One region of the Pseudomonas sp. GZD-222 genome, then DNA from elsewhere that is predicted to be linked to it. Evidence: riboswitches for the same ligand, from Rfam matches in the RefSeq annotation. Region 1 holds a riboswitch; the other holds the start of a gene.
What was found. A riboswitch is a leader RNA that binds a small molecule or an ion and turns the genes downstream of it on or off. The one in region 1 is predicted to bind thiamine pyrophosphate.

Region 1 (4,275 bases):
CACCGCATCCGGGCCTGCGTTATAGGCGGCCACGGCCAGGGTGATGTCGTTGTCGAACAGCTTGAGCATGCGCTTGAGGTAGCGCGCACCGCCCTGAAGATTCGAGGCTGGGTCCAGCGAGTTCTTCACCCCCAGCTCCCGCGCGGTATCGGGCATCAGTTGCATCAGTCCCACCGCACCGCTGGCTGAGCGGGCATTGGGGTCGTAGCGCGACTCGGCCTGGATCACCGCATGCAGCAGTGCAGCAGGCAGGTCATTGGCTTCGGCCGCTGCCGCCACCAGTTCGGCGTAGGGCATGCCGGTGATCAGCTCGGCCTGGCCGCTGCTGGCCAGGCTCGCCCCAGGCTCGCTGATGACCCGTTGATAGGTCCGCCCCGCTCGGTGAACGTTGGACAGTACATAGCCGCCATCGGCCTTGATCGAGATATACACATCGGCCTGGACCGGGTGGGTCCAGGTCAGCCAGACAAACAGTCCTGCAGTGAGCCAGCGCATGGTGCCGCCCTCCCCGTTGCGTTCCCCCGAAAAGTGGGGCATTTGCCCCGATTGCCGAGGCTCTGAGCTACTGACGCAAGCACTGTGCCGCCTTGCCAGGCCCGTGGCGCAAAGGCTTGGCGCAGACGCGCACGGCAATTGCATAAGCCCTTGCAGGCGCACTACGGAGGGCCTTGTCATGAACAAAAAAAAGTACGCGCAACAAGGATTCACCCTGCTCGAACTGCTGGTGGTGTTGGTGGTACTGGGGCTGCTTGCCGGCATCGTCGCCCCCAAGTACTTCAGTCAGTTGGGGCGCTCGGAGGCCAAGGTGGCGCGGGCGCAGATTGAAGGCTTGAGCAAGGCCCTGGACCTGTATCGCCTGGAGGTGGGGCATTACCCCAATTCTGAGCAAGGCCTGCAGGCGCTGGTCACCGCCCCCAGTGACGAGACCCGCTGGTCTGGCCCCTACCTGCAGAAAAAAGTCCCTCAGGACCCGTGGGGACGCAATTACATCTACCGCCAACCCGGTGAAAACGGCGAGTACGACCTGCTCTCCATGGGCAAGGACGGCCAGCCTGGCGGTGAAGGCGAGAACGCTGAGGTCACCAGCTGGCAGTAAGCGGAGGATCAGCACATGCGCTACGAGCTCAAGGCACTGGGGAAATCCGGGGTGGTCCTGCTCACGCTGGACGCCCAGGACGCCGGACAGGCCCGCCTGCAGGCCGAGCAACAAGGCTTGCGGGTGGTCAGCGTGCGTAACTGCGAGCGCTTCGGCAAATTGCGTTGGCGCCGCAGCGAAACCTTTGACCTGGTGCTGTTCAGCCAGGAACTGACCACCCTGCTCAATGCCGGCCTGCCGCTGATTGACGCGCTGGAAAGCCTGGCGGAAAAAGAGGCGGCGCCGCAGGCTCGCAAAACCCTCGGTGAATTGGTGCGCCTGCTCTATGAAGGCAAGTCCTTTTCCCAGGCGCTCGGCCAGTTGCCCAGCGTGTTTCCAGCGCTGTATATCGCCCTGGTGCAATCGAGCGAGAAGACCGGCGCCCTCGGTGATGCCCTGGGGCGTTACGTCGCCTACCGCCAGCGCATGGACGAAGTGCGGCAGAAGATCGTCAGCGCCTCGATCTATCCCTTGCTGCTGTTGATAGTCGGCGGTGGCGTGGTGCTGTTCTTGATGGGCTATGTGGTGCCGCGCTTCAGCCTGGTGTTCGAGGGCCTGGGCACCGAACTGCCCTGGCTGTCGCGCTGGCTGATGCAAGCCGGGATGTTCCTGCATGCCCACCAGGCGCCAATGGGCCTGGGTTTTCTCGGACTGGTGAGCAGTTCGTTCGTTCTGCGCCGCGACCCGCGGGTGCGACGCTGGCTGAACCGCCAGCTGGAGCGCCTGCCGGCCCTGCACCGGCGCCTGGTGATGTATGAACTGGCACGTTTCTACCGCTCGCTGGGCATTCTGCTGCAGGGCGGCATCCCGATTCTCACGGCGATGGAAATGGCCCGCGGCCTGCTCGGCGTCGCCGCCAAGCAGCGCCTTGAGCATGCCTGTGAGCGCGTGCGTGAAGGGCTGTCATTGTCCGCGGCGCTGGAGGCCGGGCAACTGGTGACGCCGGTGTCGCTGCGCTTGCTGCGTGCCGGCGAGCAGTCGGGCAATCTCGGGCAGATGATGGAGCGCAGCGCCGACTTCTACGACGAAGAAATCAGCCGCTGGATCGAGTGGTTCGTGCGTCTGTTCGAACCGCTGCTGATGACCTTTATCGGCCTGCTGATCGGCTTGATCGTGATCCTGATGTACATGCCGATCTTCGAACTGGCATCCAGTATTCACTAGCAGCCAACGTGACAATCCTCCTCGCTTGCTGTATAGATTCGGCCACCAAGGGGAGCCCGGCAACGGGCTGAGAAACCGCTGACAGCTGCAGCGCGGTGACCCTTCGAACCTGATCCGGATCATGCCGGCGAAGGGATGGGGATTGCCAACCTGCCTTTTTGCCGGTCTCACTGCGAGGCCGCCCATGTCAGCTTTACCCGGTCTCGCTGTCGCCCATTTCGAGGACAGCACGATGACCGAACGCTTCACCGACACCCTTCGCCGTCAGAGCGAGCCAAGCTGGACGCAATCGATCGAGCACCGCTTCGTCAACGAGCTGCTCGATGGCACGCTGGACGATGCGGTGCTGATCAATTACCTGATCCAGGATCACCGCTTCATCGATGCGTTCCTGACCTTGCTCGGCGCGGCCATTGCCAGTGCCGACACCTTCGAGGCGCGCATCCGCCTGGGGCGCTTCACCGGGGTGATTTCGGGTGAGGAAAACACCTATTTCCTGCGTGCTTTCGAGGCGCTCGGGGTCAGCGAGGCGCAGCGCCAGAACGCCCCCGATTCGGTGCCGACCGCAGGCTTCAAGGCAATCATGCGCGAAGCGGCTGCTACCCGTTCCTATGCCGCTGCCCTGGCGGTGCTCAACGTCGCCGAGGGGCTGTACCTGGATTGGGCGCTGCGCGCACCGAAACAACTGCCGCCACGCTTCGAACACGCCGAATGGATCACCCTGCACGACAACCCGGACTTCCAGAGCTTCGTGGCGTTTCTGCGTGCCGAGCTGGACCGGGTGGGACCGGCGCAAGCTCACATCAGTACCGATTTTTTCCTGCGCGCTGTTGCCCTGGAACACGCCTTCTTCGACGCTGCCTACGACATCAAGGAATAACCCATGGACATCTTTGACCGCCTGAAACAGGCCGCCGCCGCCGACTGGAACAGTTACGTCGACCACGATTTCGTCCGCCAGATGGGTGCCGGCACCTTGGCCCAGCCGGCCTTTCGCAAGTACCTGGTACAGGACTATCTGTTTCTGATCCAGTTCGCCCGTTCGTGGGCGCTGGCCGCCTACAAGAGCCGCACACTCGCCGACATCCGCGCCGCGCAAGCCGGGCTGGCGGCGATTCTCGATGAAACCGAACTGCACGTGCGTCTGTGCCAGCGTTGGGGGTTGTCGCCCGAGGACCTGGCCGCGACGCCGGAACACCAGGCGACCGTTGCTTACACCCGTTTCGTCCTGGACTGCGGTGCGGCCGGGGATCTGCTCGACCTGCATGTAGCGCTGGCCCCTTGTGTCATCGGTTACGCGGAAATTGGCCGCAACCTGACCCCAGACGGCATTGAAGCACTGGCTGAGCATCCGTATCGGGACTGGATCGGAGAGTACGCCGGGGCGGGCTATCAAGGCGTCGCCACGGCGGCCCGGGCGCACCTTGATGACCTGGCGTCGCGGGCGATGACTGAGCGACGTTTCGAGGAGCTGGCCACGTTGTTTGCTCAGGCCTCGCGGCTGGAAGCAGACTTCTGGCAAATGGGCCTGGATGCGGCTTGAACGCGGGGACCTGTAGGAGCGGATTCATCCGCGATGGCCTGCGCAGCAGGCCCGGTTTTTGGGGCCGCGCCGCGCCCCATCGCGGATGAATCCACTCGATGAATCCGCTCCTACAACAAGCGCAGTCAGTCTGTCAGTGTTCCCAGCTCATCGCGCACCAACGCCGGGATAGCCACCGGCTTGTTGCTCGCCCGGTCCACGTACACATACACAACGTAACCCAGCGCCGAGACTTCGCGCTCGTCGTTGCGGAAGATCCCGAGTTCGTAACGGGCACTGCTGGTGCCCAGGTGGGCAATGCGCAAGCCCACTGTCACCTGCTCGGGAAAGGTGATCGGCGAGTAGAAGGTGCAGCTTGATTCGACAATCAGTCCGATTACCGGGCTGTTGTCGATATCCAGCGTCCCCTGCTCCACCAGGAAATGACTGATCG
Region 2 (13,237 bases), on a different contig from region 1:
ATGATCGGCGAACGACGGTCGTCGCCATAGGTTTCAGCATCCTTGATCAGCTCGGCACGCACCAGCTTGCGCAGTTTGCTTTCGCTACCCAGCAGCGCGGTCAGTTTGGCTTGTTCCTTGGCCAACTCGTCCTGCTCATTGCGGATCTTCATCTCTTCCAGCCGCGCCAACTGGCGCAGACGGGTTTCGAGGATGTACTCGGCCTGGGTTTCGGTGAGGTCGAAACGGGCGATCAGTGCGGCTTTTGGCTGCTCCTCGGTGCGGATGATGTGGATCACTTCATCCAGGTTGAGGAACGCAACCAGCAAACCTTCGAGCAGGTGCAGGCGACGCTCGACCTTGTCGAGACGGAATTTCAGGCGGCGACGTACGGTCTGCACGCGGAATTCGAGCCACTCGACCAGCAGCGCACGCAGGTTCTTCAGCTGCGGACGACCATCCAGGCCAATGATATTGACGTTGACCCGATAGCTGGACTCAAGGTCGGTAGTAGCGAACAGGTGCTGCATCAGTTCGTCGAGATCAACCCGGTTGGAGCGGGCAATGATCACGATCCGGCACGGGTTCTCGTGGTCCGACTCGTCGCGCAGGTCGGCCACCATTGGCAGCTTCTTGGCCTGCATCTGCGCAGCGATCTGCTCCAGTACCTTGGCCCCGGAAACCTGATGCGGCAGCGCCGTGACCACGATGTCGCCATCTTCAATGCGGTAGACCGCGCGCATGCGCACCGAGCCGCGACCGCTTTCGTAGATTTTCAGCAGCTCGGAACGCGGCGTGATGATCTCGGCTTCGGTCGGATAATCCGGCCCCTGGATATGCTCGCAAAGCTGCTCGACCGTGGCCTTGGGCTCATCCAGCAAGCGCACGCAGGCGCTGGCGACTTCGCGCAGGTTATGCGGCGGCACGTCGGTGGCCATGCCCACGGCAATGCCCGTGGTGCCGTTGAGCAGGATGTTCGGCAAACGCGCCGGCAGCACCGCAGGCTCATCCAGGGTACCGTCAAAGTTCGGGACCCAGTCGGCAGTGCCCTGACCCAGCTCGCTGAGCAACACTTCGGAATAACGCGACAGACGTGCTTCGGTATAGCGCATGGCAGCGAACGATTTCGGATCGTCCGGTGCACCCCAGTTGCCCTGGCCATCGACCAGGGTGTAGCGGTAGCTGAACGGCTGGGCCATCAGCACCATCGCTTCGTAGCACGCCGAATCGCCGTGGGGGTGGAACTTGCCGAGTACGTCACCAACGGTACGTGCCGACTTCTTGTGCTTGGAATCGGCATCCAGGCCCAGTTCGCTCATGGCATAGACGATGCGTCGCTGCACCGGCTTCAGGCCGTCGCCGATGTGCGGCAAGGCGCGATCCATGATCACGTACATGGAATAGTTGAGGTAGGCCTGTTCGGTGAAGTCAGCCAGTGACCGGCGCTCTACGCCATCGAGGCTGAGATCAAGGGAGTCGCTCATGCGGGCCTCATCATTTCAGGTTCTGGCGCAGCAGCAAGGTGCCACTACGCTGGGTAAATTCGAGTTGTTTCAAGGCGCTCATGCCCAGTAGTACCTGGTCGCCATCCAGCCCTGGCACGACCAGCGCGCGCACGTCGCGCAACAGGATGTCACCCAGTTGCAGCGTGTCCAGACGCGTGCGATAGCCTTGGGTACGGCCATTGGCCGTACTGAGCATCACCGGGGTACCGCGCTGCAGATCCAGCTTTGCACCCAGCCGCTCGGGGATTGCCACATCAGTTGCGCCGGTATCGAGGAGAAAATGTACCGCCTGGCCATTGATCTGACCATCGGCGACAAAGTGGCCCTGGCCGTTACCTGCCAGTTGCACCTCGATAAAGCCTTCGCCGTGTTCGGAACGCACCTGCGTATTGGGATTGGCCTGACGCTGCTCCCAATCGCCGAAGAATCGTGTAGCCAGGAACAATCCGGCCGCCCAGGCCAGGACCAGCAGTACCCTGCCGGCACGCTTGCCTGGTGGCTGACTCACGACTTGGCACTCCAGCCGCCAACCGGCGCGGCGAAACGCCAGACAATCGGTCGTGACTCGCCATCGTTGCGGGTCGCGCCGTTGTTGTCCACGCCAATCCAGGCGCCTTCGGCATCGATCACCAAGGCCTCGGCCAGGCCAAATGGCTGGGTGTACAGACGCGGCTCAGCCAGTGCACCCTCGGCGTACGACCAGCAGCGCTCGACCTTGCCTGCTGCCGCGTCGCGCCGACAGATACGGTGGGCGTTGCGTTCGAGGGTGAAGAGCTTGTCGTTGAACAGCGCAAGGTCAGCAAAATCCCGCGGCAGCGCGCGGGCACCCGGCATCTGCGACGGCTGCATTTCGACCCCGGCCTCGCTGAGCAGCACACAACCGTCCGCGCAATTCCATACGGTCTGCTGCCGGTTGATCAGCAGCAGGCCGCGGCGCTCGCGCTCGGCCGCAAGCCAGATGCGGTCACCGGCCGGACTCACAGCCAGGCCTTCGAACAAGGCATTGAAGTGCAGGAGCATGCCACTGGCCCGCGCCTGACGAACCATGCTCGGGTCGATCTTCAGCCAGTTCGGCGCGCCGTCGACCGGTATCTGCAGCACAGCAGCATGCGCCTCGCTGACCAGATAGCGATTGCCTGCAGCGTCACAACTGATGCCTTCGAAATCCAGATCACCACCGCGCACCTGGCCAGCAGCCCAGGTCCGCGAACGTATGCCCCAGGGCAAGCCGCTGTCCGGTACCGGCGGTGCAGCCACGGGCACCGACTCGGCCTGCCAGACCGGCGCCTTGGTATTGAGCCGGTAGATCAGATCGTCATCGCGGTCGGATACCGTCCACAACTCGCCCTTGCACAAGGCCAGGCCCGACAGGTTGCCACCGCGCATACCCTCGACCGGATACTCGGCGACAAACTTCAGCTCCGGCCATGGCGCAGCCTGCGATGACAGGGCAAAAACGCTCAGGACTGCTGCCAGCAGGGCACGGATCAAGCCAGTACCTCGGCCAGATTGCCTTTGGACTCCAACCAGTTCTTGCGGTCACCGGCGCGTTTCTTGGCCAGCAGCATGTCCATGATTTCGCGGGTGCCTTCCAGGTCTTCCAGGGTCAACTGGACCAGGCGGCGGGTGTTCGGGTCCATGGTGGTTTCGCGCAGCTGAGGCGGGTTCATTTCACCCAGCCCCTTAAATCGCGTGACCTGCGGTTTGCCACGCTTCTTCTCGGCGACCAGGCGATCGAGAATGCCATCGCGCTCGGCCTCGTCCAGGGCGTAGTAGATCTCTTTGCCCAGATCGATACGGTAGAGCGGCGGCATGGCCACGTAGACATGGCCGGCCTCGACCAGCGGGCGGAAATGCTGAACGAACAGCGCGCAGAGCAACGTGGCAATGTGCAAACCGTCGGAGTCGGCGTCGGCCAGGATGCAGATCTTGCCGTAACGCAGCTGGCTCATGTCGGCCGCGCCGGGATCGACGCCGATGGCCACGGCGATGTTGTGCACTTCCTGGCTGGCCAGGACTTCGCCACCGTCTACTTCCCAGGTGTTGAGGATCTTGCCGCGCAGCGGCAGAATCGCCTGAAACTCCTTGTCACGCGCCTGCTTGGCCGAGCCACCTGCAGAGTCACCCTCAACCAGGAACAGCTCGGCACGCATCGGGTCCTGCCCGGCGCAGTCGGCCAGCTTGCCCGGTAAAGCCGGGCCCTGGGTGACGCGCTTGCGCTCGACCTTTTTGCTCGCCTTGAGTCGACGTCCGGCGTTGTTGATCGCCAGTTCGGCAAGCTGCATGCCCAGCTCGGGGTTCGCGTTAAGCCACAGGCTGAAGGCGTCCTTGACCACCCCGGAGACGAACGCAGCGGCCTCACGGGACGACAGGCGTTCCTTGGTCTGCCCGGAGAATTGCGGCTCCTGCATTTTCATCGACAGGACGAAGCTGATGCGTTCCCAAACGTCTTCAGGCGCCAGCTTGACTCCGCGTGGCAACAGATTGCGGAACTCGCAGAACTCGCGCATGGCGTCGAGCAGGCCCTGGCGCAGGCCGTTGACGTGCGTACCGCCCTGGGCGGTAGGAATCAGGTTGACGTAACTTTCCTGGATGCTGTCGCCACCTTCGGGCAACCACAACAGGGCCCAGTCGGCAGCTTCCTTGTTACCCGCCAGGCTGCCGCAGAACGGCTCGTCGGGCAGGCGCAGGAACTCACTGACCGAATCGACCAGGTAAGAGCGCAGACCGTCTTCGTAGTGCCATTCGACCTTCTCGCCGCTGGCTTTGTCCTCGAAGCTGACCAGCAGCCCCGGGCACAGCACCGCCTTGGCCTTCAAGACATGCTTGAGGCGGCTGATGGAGAACTTCGGCGAATCGAAATACTTCGGGTCCGGCGAGAAGTACACGCTGGTGCCGGTGTTGCGCTTGCCGACCGAACCGACCACTTCCAGCTCGCTGGCCTTGTAGCCGTCGGCAAAGGTCATCTGGTACTCGTTGCCATCACGCTTGACCTTGACCCGAACCTGGGTGGACAAGGCGTTGACCACAGAGATACCAACGCCGTGCAGACCGCCGGAGAACTGGTAGTTCTTGTTGGAGAACTTGCCGCCGGCGTGCAGCTTGGTGAGGATCAGCTCGACCCCGGACACACCCTCTTCAGGGTGGATGTCCACCGGCATGCCGCGACCGTCGTCGGACACTTCCAGCGAATGGTCGGCATGCAGGATCACCTGTACCGACTTGGCGTGCCCGGCCAGGGCTTCGTCGACGCTGTTGTCGATGACTTCCTGGGCCAGGTGGTTCGGTCGGCTGGTGTCGGTGTACATGCCCGGGCGCTTGCGCACCGGGTCAAGGCCCGAGAGGACTTCGATGGCGTCTGCGTTATAGGCACTAGCGCTGGGAATGGCCATGGGTACTCGTCGTCAGTCGTGGGTGAAAATAAGTCATCAAAATACAGAAAAATCGAGCGATTGGTACTGCTGTGGGGCAATACCGGCAAAGCTCAACAAGGCTGGCAGGCGCTCGGCGAAGCCCTGAAAGCTGTGGTCGCCGCCGGCCTGGATACGCAGGGCACAGGCCCGGTAGAACTGCTCGGCCTGGCGGTAATCCAGGGTCTCGTCGGCGGTTTGCAGCCAGATTTGATAGCGGCTGCCGTCGGTAGGCGGCGCAACTTCTAGCTCGGCCAGGGCCTGCACGTGATCCAGGGTCAGTTCCCAGGTCTCTCCGGTGTAATGGTTTTGTTGGGTACCCAAAAAACCGTCGAAACGCTGGTGCGGGTTGACCGCCGGGTTGACCAGCAACGCCTTGAGCCCATGGCGCTCGGCCAGATGGGTGGCATAGTAGCCGCCGAGCGAGCTGCCGACCAGTAATGGCGATTCGAGCTCGGCAAGCGCGGCCTCGAGCTGGGCCATGGCCTGACGCGGGTGATGGTGCAGGGCTGGCACGCGCAGTTTCTCGGCCAGGCCGATCTGCTCCATCACGGCGACCAGTTGGCAGGCTTTCCTGGACGAGGGCGCGCTGTTGAACCCGTGTATATAGAGAATCGAACCCGACATGCCGCCCCCGGTGCACGTGAATTGCCTGGCGGTACCAGGCAGGAAAGCGCGCATTTTAGCCTGTTCGACGGCAGATGGAGCAGTTTCACCCATTCAGCAACACTTAATAGCCGTCGCCTTCATAGTCGACCGTGAATTCGAAGCCGATCACCCGTGACACGCCAGTCTCAATCAAACCATCGCTATGCAAGCGCAGCCAGCGATAGCCAGGGGCCTGCTCACCGACTTTGAAGTCCTCGCTACCCGGCTCGAACTGAATACAGGTGGAAGGCGAGGCCAGCAAGCGCACGCCGTCACGCAGCTGGTCCCACTCCTGATGGACATGCCCCCAGAGCAGCCCCCGCACCTGTGGATAACCCTGCAGCAGGGCAAACAGTGCGTCGGCATTACGTAACCCGATCGGTGCCATCCAGGCGCAGCCAATGGGCACCGGCTGGTGGTGGAAACAGATCAGGTGATGACGTTCAGGTGCTTCCCCCAGAGACCGCTCAAGCAAAGCCAACTGGCCCTCATCAAGCACCCCCGGTACCGAACCCGGCACGGCCGAATTGAGCATTAGGATGCGCCAGTTACCGATATCCAGCTGCGGGTTGAGCAAATCGGTGCCTTGCGCAGCCTGCTCCATCGGTAGTGGTTCATCATGGTTACCGGCAAGCCAGCGGGTCGGGGCCTCAAAGCTTGCCGTTAGATCGCGAAAGCACCTGTAGGATTCTTCGGAGCCGTCCTGGGACAAATCGCCTGTAGCCAGCAACACGTCGATCCGCGGCTGCTCTTCACACACCTTTTCAATCACCCGCTGCAGACTCTCGCGGGTGTTCATGCCCAGCAGCGTACCTTGCGGGTCAGCAAACAAATGGCTGTCGGTGAGCTGCACCAGATGTACCGGCGCATCATCAAGCGGAATGGATTGTTGCGGCAAGGGCCGACTCCTTGAACGGATTCAGCACGATTATGGCGGCAAGCTGCGTTGGCGCAAACAGGCGAAAACGACGGACGTCACATTTCAGCGTACTGCGGCCAATTCATGGCCACACGCCAGGCAATGACTGAGCCACTCACCCAGGAACAGGTTGAGCTGGGCTTTTTCGTCAGGCTGGTGCATCGCCGCGTTCGGATAGGGATAGATGCTGCGAAAACGCCGGGCATGCTCAGCGCTGACCACTTCGGCCATGCGCGCATCGTGGTACACCTGCACTTCCAGCTGCGGCACCGGCAGCCAGGGCAGGCTGTGCTCCTGGCGCACACGCAGGGTGGTGGTGTAGGGACAGGCGAGCACCACATCGAGGACCAGCACACCGAGCATCTGGTCACCCTGGGTCATACCGATCCGGCGCGAACTCATGGTGCTGCGCATGTCCGGCAACAGGCGCATCAAACGCGCATAGTTGGCCTCGCAGGCAGCCTGCAACCCGACCAGATCGACCCGGTAGCGTTCGCGCAACAGATTCACGACCATAGCCCCCTGACTTCATCCCGGTTCAAAGCCAGCCACTGCAAGGCAATAATGCTTGCTGCGTTGGCAATCAGCCCATCGCGTACGGCCTGCAAGGCATCCTCGAACGCCCAGACCTTCACGCGAATATCCTCACCCTCTTCCTCCAGCCCGTGCAAGCCGCCCGCCCCAACGCTGCTGCACTGACCCAGGTACAAGTGCACAAACTCATCGCTGCCGCCAGGAGACGGGAAATACCGGGTCATTGGCCACAGCGCGTTGAACACCAGTCCAGCTTCCTCCTGCGCTTCGCGGTGTGCAACTTCTTCCGGCGCTTCATCTTTATCGATCAGACCGGCGACCAGTTCGATCAGCCAGGGATTGCCAACCTTGCCCATCGCCCCGACGCGAAACTGCTCGATCAACACCACCTCATCACGCACGGCATCGTAAGGCAGCACACAGACGGCATCGTGACGCACGAACAGCTCGCGACTGATCTCGCGGCCCATGCCACCAGCAAACAGTTCGTGGCGCAGGCGCACCCTGTCGAGCTGGTAAAAGCCTTTGAAGCAGTTGACCCGTTCGACGATTTCGACGTCCGTGGGTACAGGTTTAAGCGTGTCTGACATGGGAATCCTCATTACCTCGTGTACCGCATCGCGCAATCCTAACCTGCGCACCGCCACGTTTCACCCCTTTAAAGTTGCCGGCCGGGCTGCGAGGATAGACAGCCTGCTGATATTCAGCTTAGTGGCGAACTGAAGGCCTTGCCGACGGTCCAAGCCCGATCACCTTTGCCTTACAAGGATCATCATGACGCTTGTGAAACTAACTACCGTGGCCGTGCTGGCCTTGGCCCTGGGCGCTTGTCAAAGCCTGTTCCAGCCCAATATGCGCACGCCACTGGAGGTCAAGCGCGACCGCTGGGAGCACATCAAGCCCGGTTGCAACACGGCCGATTGCCCGCTCGTCAATATCGACACCATTCACTTCCCGGCCAATCCAAAACTGGACGCGATTGTCGAGAAGCGTCTGCTGCAAATGACCCAGGATAACGAGCGCAGCGCCCTGCCCAGCTCGCTCAAAGCCTACGAAGACCAGTTCATGGCCACGGCCGAAACCCGCAACAGCAGCTACCTGCAAGCCAAGGTACGCGAACAGCATGACGGACTGGTGATCATCGAGCTGTCCAGTTATCTGGACACCGGCGGCGCCCATGGCATGCCCGGGCGCGGCTTCATCAACTACTCGCGCCAGCAGGACAAGGTGCTGACCCTGCAGGACATGCTGGTACCCGGCCAGGAGGCGACCTTCTGGAAGACCGCCGAGGAAGCCCACAAGGGCTGGCTGATCAGCACCGGCATGGACAAGGACGCCGAATTCGTCAAGACCTGGCCATTCCGCCAGACCCCACACATCGCCCTGACCTACGGCGCGGTAGTGCTCAAGTACGAAGTGTATGCCATCGCCCCGTATTCCATGGGCCACATCGAACTGAAGATCCCCTACCCGCGCCTGAACGGTGTGATCAAGCCGGAGTTGTTTCCCGGTCGCGGCTGACCGACGGCGCTGCCGCCCAGTACACGCACCCTGCCAGCAGCAAGGCGGGCAGGGTCGAGCCGACATCGGCTGCGTAGTGCGCCAGCAGATGATAGGTGGCTACACCGCAGGCCCAGGCCAGCAGCGCGCGCCAGTGCAGGCGCTGGATCGGAGTGGCGTCGCTGCGACGGCGGCGCACAATAAAGTGGTCGACCAGCACCACACCGAATAGCGGTGCGAACACCGAACCGATCAACAACAGAAAGTTCTGGTACTGCGCCAGCGGCGCGAAACAGGCAATCAAGGTGCACAGCACGCCAATTGCCAAGGCCAGGTGCTCGACCTTCACCCGCACCAGCAGGCCCGTGGAAACCGCTGCCGAATGGATATCGGCAAAGGCTTTTTCCGACTCATCGAGCAGAATCAGCAACAACGGGATACCAATGCCGGCGCCCGCCAGTGCCAACAGCAAGGTATTGACCTCGCCCGCCGGGGCAAAGGCCAGGGTATAGGCCACACCCAGGCACATCATCCAAATATTGCCGACGAAATAACCCAGCGCCGTGCCGATGAACACGCGGCTGCCATGGCGGCTGAAGCGTGAATAGTCAGCAATCAGCGGCAACCACGACAACGGCATGGCGATCGCGATGTCGATCCCCACCGCCAGCGACATCGAGCCATCGCCGGCGCGCGCCCAGAGGGCAGAAAGGTCGGCCTTGGCAAACAGGTTCCAGGTCAGCCACAGGCAGGCCCCGAGCAACAACCAGATGCCCCATTTGCGCAGAATCTTGCGCACGAAGGTCAACGGCCCGCTGACTGCCAACAGGGTGGCCAGGGCGCCGAAGCACAGGGTCCACAACAAGGGGTTGGTCAGCGCGCTGCCTTCACCGAAGGCGCGGGCGCCAAGCAAACTGGCAGCATCACGCATGACGATGATTTCGAACGAACCCCAGCCGATCAGCTGCAGCAAGTTGAGCAGCGCTGGCAGCCGCGCACCGTCGCGACCGAGACTGCGCCGCAGGGCGGCCATGGACGACAGCCCCGTATCACTGCCAATGACACCGACTGCTGCCAGCAGCAGGACACCCACGGTGGTACCGAGGATGATAGCCAGCACCGCGCCTGCCAGGCCCAGGCCCGGGCCGAGCAAGGCGCCGGTCTGCAGCACCATCAGGCCGATGCCCAGGGAGAACCATAGGGAACAGAGATCGCGACCGCTGAGGACGCGTTGCCCGGCGGTGACCGGGTGATCAGGGGAAAACTGGCTGGGTGTGCTCACAAGGGTGATCTCGACAGGGAGGTTTTTTTGTTCTTGGGAACCTATCGCTGGGCAATCCCGCTCCCACCTTGTTTGTGGGAGCGGGATTGCCCAGCGATGCGGTTACACCTTTTTGTACAACTGGCTGCCTTCCTGGCGGAACCGCTCGGCCTGCTCGCGCATACCATCCTCGACCGCCACATCCACCGCATCGATGCGCTGGTTGGCGGCGTACTCACGCACTTCCTGGGTGATTTTCATCGAACAGAACTTCGGCCCGCACATCGAGCAGAAGTGCGCGACCTTGGCCGAATCCTTGGGCAGGGTCTCGTCATGGAACGAACGCGCGGTGTCCGGGTCCAGACCCAGGTTGAACTGGTCTTCCCAGCGGAACTCGAAACGCGCCTTGGACAAGGCATTGTCACGGATCTGTGCACCCGGATGACCCTTGGCGAGGTCCGCCGCGTGGGCCGCGATCTTGTAGGTGATGATCCCGGTCTTGACGTCATCCTTGTTCGGCAGGCCCAGGTGTTCCTTGGGCGTTACGTAGCAAAGCATGGCGCAACCGAACCAGCCGATCATCGCCGCACCGATGCCGGAGGTGATGTGGTCGTAACCCGGAGCGATGTCGGTGGTCAACGGGCCAAGGGTGTAGAACGGCGCTTCGTCGCAGCACTCGAGCTGCTTGTCCATATTCTCCTTGATCAACTGCATCGGCACGTGGCCCGGGCCTTCGATCATGCACTGCACGTCATGCTTCCAGGCGATCTTGGTCAGTTCGCCAAGGGTTTCCAGTTCGCCGAACTGCGCTTCATCGTTGGCGTCGGCAATCGAGCCAGGACGCAGGCCATCGCCCAGCGAGAAGCTGACGTCGTAGGCCTTCATGATTTCGCAGATTTCGTCGAAATGGGTGTAAAGGAAGTTCTCTTTGTGATGCGCCAGGCACCACTTGGCCATGATTGAACCACCGCGACTGACAATGCCGGTAACCCGCTTGGCGGTCAGCGGCACATAACGCAACAGCACGCCGGCGTGAATGGTGAAGTAGTCCACGCCCTGCTCGGCCTGCTCGATCAGGGTGTCGCGGAACAGCTCCCAGGTCAGGTCTTCGGCGACGCCATTGACCTTCTCCAGCGCCTGGTAGATCGGCACAGTACCGATTGGCACCGGCGAGTTGCGGATGATCCACTCACGGGTTTCATGGATGTGCTTGCCGGTGGACAGGTCCATCACCGTGTCCGAACCCCAGCGAATGCCCCAGGTCAGCTTGGCCACTTCTTCCTCGATGGAAGAACCCAGCGCGCTGTTGCCAATGTTGCCGTTGATCTTCACCAGGAAGTTGCGGCCGATGATCATCGGCTCCAGTTCAACGTGGTTGATGTTGGCGGGGATGATCGCGCGACCGCGGGCGATCTCCTCACGAACGAACTCGGCAGTGATTTCCTTGGGGATGCTGGCGCCGAAGCTGTGGCCCGGGTGCTGCTGCTTGAGCAGGCCGGCGGCACGGGCTTCCTGCAGCTTCATGTTCTCGCGGATGGCAACGTATTCCATCTCGGCGGTGATGATGCCTTGGCGCGCGTAGTGCATCTGACTGACATTGGCGCCGGCCTTGGCGCGGCGCGGGTTGCGCACATGGGCGAAACGCAGTTTGGTCAGTTCGGCATCCGCCAGGCGCTGCTGGCCGAAGTTCGACGACAATCCGTCCAGGCGCTCGGTGTCACCGCGGGCGTCAATCCAGGCCGAGCGCACATCGCTCAGGCCTTTGCGCACGTCAATGACCACAGCAGGGTCGGTGTAGGGGCCGGACGTGTCGTAGACCAGCACCGGCGCATTGGCTTCACCGCCGAAGTCGGTCGGGGTGTCGTCCAGGCTGATTTCACGCATAGGAACGCGGATGTCCGGGCGCGAGCCTTCGACATAGATTTTGCGCGAACGGGTGAACGGCTGTACGGACTGTTGATCGACCTGGGCCGACTCACTCAGATTGGTAAGGTATTTTTCTTGTTTACTCATCACAGGCTCTCCAGACGGCTTCCTAGCAGTGGAATGTCGGGGGAGAACCTGAAAGGCACGGACGCACCGGGACCGGTGCTGTGCCAGATGTACGGGGATGCCTGCAGCGACTTGCGGCTGACTCGACATTCCCGGACCTGACACAAGAGACTCGCCGGGAAAGCGAGAAATCTTGTTCCCTACGCAGGCGCTAACCTGATCAGGTTCAACGGGATCCGGATTATCCGATCTCAGCCTCAACGCAAGGCACCCCGACAAGAACGCGCCCAGTCTAGACTGGACTCACCTGCAAAGCCAACAGTACAGACACGGTGACGATAAATGGCTGAATTGGCAGATTGTTGCAAAGTGCCTGCGCATCTACACTCACCGGTTCAGAAACACTCAATTGTTCAAGGATCGCCCTATGCTGCGCAAACTTTCACTGGCCCTCGCCGTGTCTTGTGCTATCAACGGAATGGCCTGGGCAGCAGATGCGCCCTTGTCAGCGAAAACCGATCTGGTCAGCGTCTATCAGGAGGCGGTGGACAACAACGCCGACCTCGCGGCAGCCCGTGCCAACTATGGCGCGCAAAAGGAAGTGGTACCTCAGGCCCGTGCCGGTCTGTTGCCAAACCTCTCGGCCGGTGCCGAGATGCAGAGCACCCGGACCAAGCTCGATGATCCATCGATCACCTCCAACCGCAGCGGCAATTCCTGGTCGGCGACCCTGGCCCAGCCGGTGTTCCGTGCCGATCGCTGGTTCCAGTTGCAGGCTGCCGAGGCCGTCAATGAACAGTCAGCGCTGGAGTTGTCGGCCACTGAACAGAACCTGATCCTGCAAACTGCCGAGAACTATTTCGCGGTGCTGCGCGCCCAGGACAACCTGGCATCGACCAAAGCCGAAGAAGCCGCTTTCAAGCGTCAGCTGGACCAGTCCAATGAACGTTTTGATGTCGGCCTTTCGGATAAGACCGACGTCCTGCAGTCCCAGGCCAGTTACGACACCGCCCGGGCCAACCGGATCGTCGCGCAGCGCCAGGTCGATGACGCGTTCGAAGCACTGATCACCCTGACCAACCGCAACTACGATGCGATCCAGGGCATCCGCCACACCCTGCCGGTACAGGTCCCGGTGCCGAATGACGCCAAGTCCTGGGTCGAAACCGCCGGTAAGCAGAACCTCAACCTGCAAGCGACCAACTACGCCGTCACCGCCGCCGAAGAAACCCTGCGCCAGCGCAAGGCCGGGCACGCGCCAACCCTGGATGCGGTAGCGCAGTACCAGAAAGGCGACAACGACAACCTCGGTTTCACCAACCCCAACCTCGGCGGGCCCATCAGCGGCGACGTCGAACAGACCACCGTTGGCCTGCAGCTGAACATTCCGATCTACAGCGGCGGCTTGACCAGCTCGCAAGTGCGCGAGGCCTATCAGCGCCTGAGCCAGAGCGAGCAGCAGCGTGAAAGCCTGCGCCGCCAGGTGGTG

Region 2: linked by a shared signal. The riboswitch ahead of thiC (phosphomethylpyrimidine synthase ThiC) and the one ahead of ACO6VD_RS11965 (TenA family protein) in region 1 are both predicted to bind thiamine pyrophosphate.

The regions. Positions count from the first base shown of each region.
Region 1 is NZ_JBMOWO010000065.1:215-4,489, forward strand. Features, by position in the region: gene ACO6VD_RS11950 (lytic transglycosylase domain-containing protein) at 1-495, opposite strand, end outside; gene gspG (type II secretion system major pseudopilin GspG) at 674-1,096, shown strand; gene ACO6VD_RS11960 (type II secretion system F family protein) at 1,112-2,299, shown strand; TPP riboswitch at 2,338-2,452, shown strand; gene ACO6VD_RS11965 (TenA family protein) at 2,532-3,179, shown strand; gene ACO6VD_RS11970 (TenA family protein) at 3,183-3,842, shown strand; gene ACO6VD_RS11975 (acyl-CoA thioesterase) at 3,968-4,275, opposite strand, start outside.
Region 2 is NZ_JBMOWO010000084.1:448-13,684, reverse strand. Features, by position in the region: gene parC (DNA topoisomerase IV subunit A) at 1-1,463, opposite strand, end outside; gene ACO6VD_RS16780 (retropepsin-like aspartic protease family protein) at 1,474-1,992, opposite strand; gene ACO6VD_RS16775 (esterase-like activity of phytase family protein) at 1,989-2,975, opposite strand; gene parE (DNA topoisomerase IV subunit B) at 2,972-4,876, opposite strand; gene ACO6VD_RS16765 (YqiA/YcfP family alpha/beta fold hydrolase) at 4,913-5,521, opposite strand; gene cpdA (3',5'-cyclic-AMP phosphodiesterase) at 5,625-6,440, opposite strand; gene ACO6VD_RS16755 (DUF1249 domain-containing protein) at 6,525-6,977, opposite strand; gene ACO6VD_RS16750 (NUDIX domain-containing protein) at 6,968-7,585, opposite strand; gene ACO6VD_RS16745 (RsiV family protein) at 7,770-8,516, shown strand; gene cytX (putative hydroxymethylpyrimidine transporter CytX) at 8,485-9,777, opposite strand; gene thiC (phosphomethylpyrimidine synthase ThiC) at 9,880-11,769, opposite strand; TPP riboswitch at 11,929-12,033, opposite strand; gene ACO6VD_RS16730 (TolC family outer membrane protein) at 12,176-13,237, shown strand, end outside.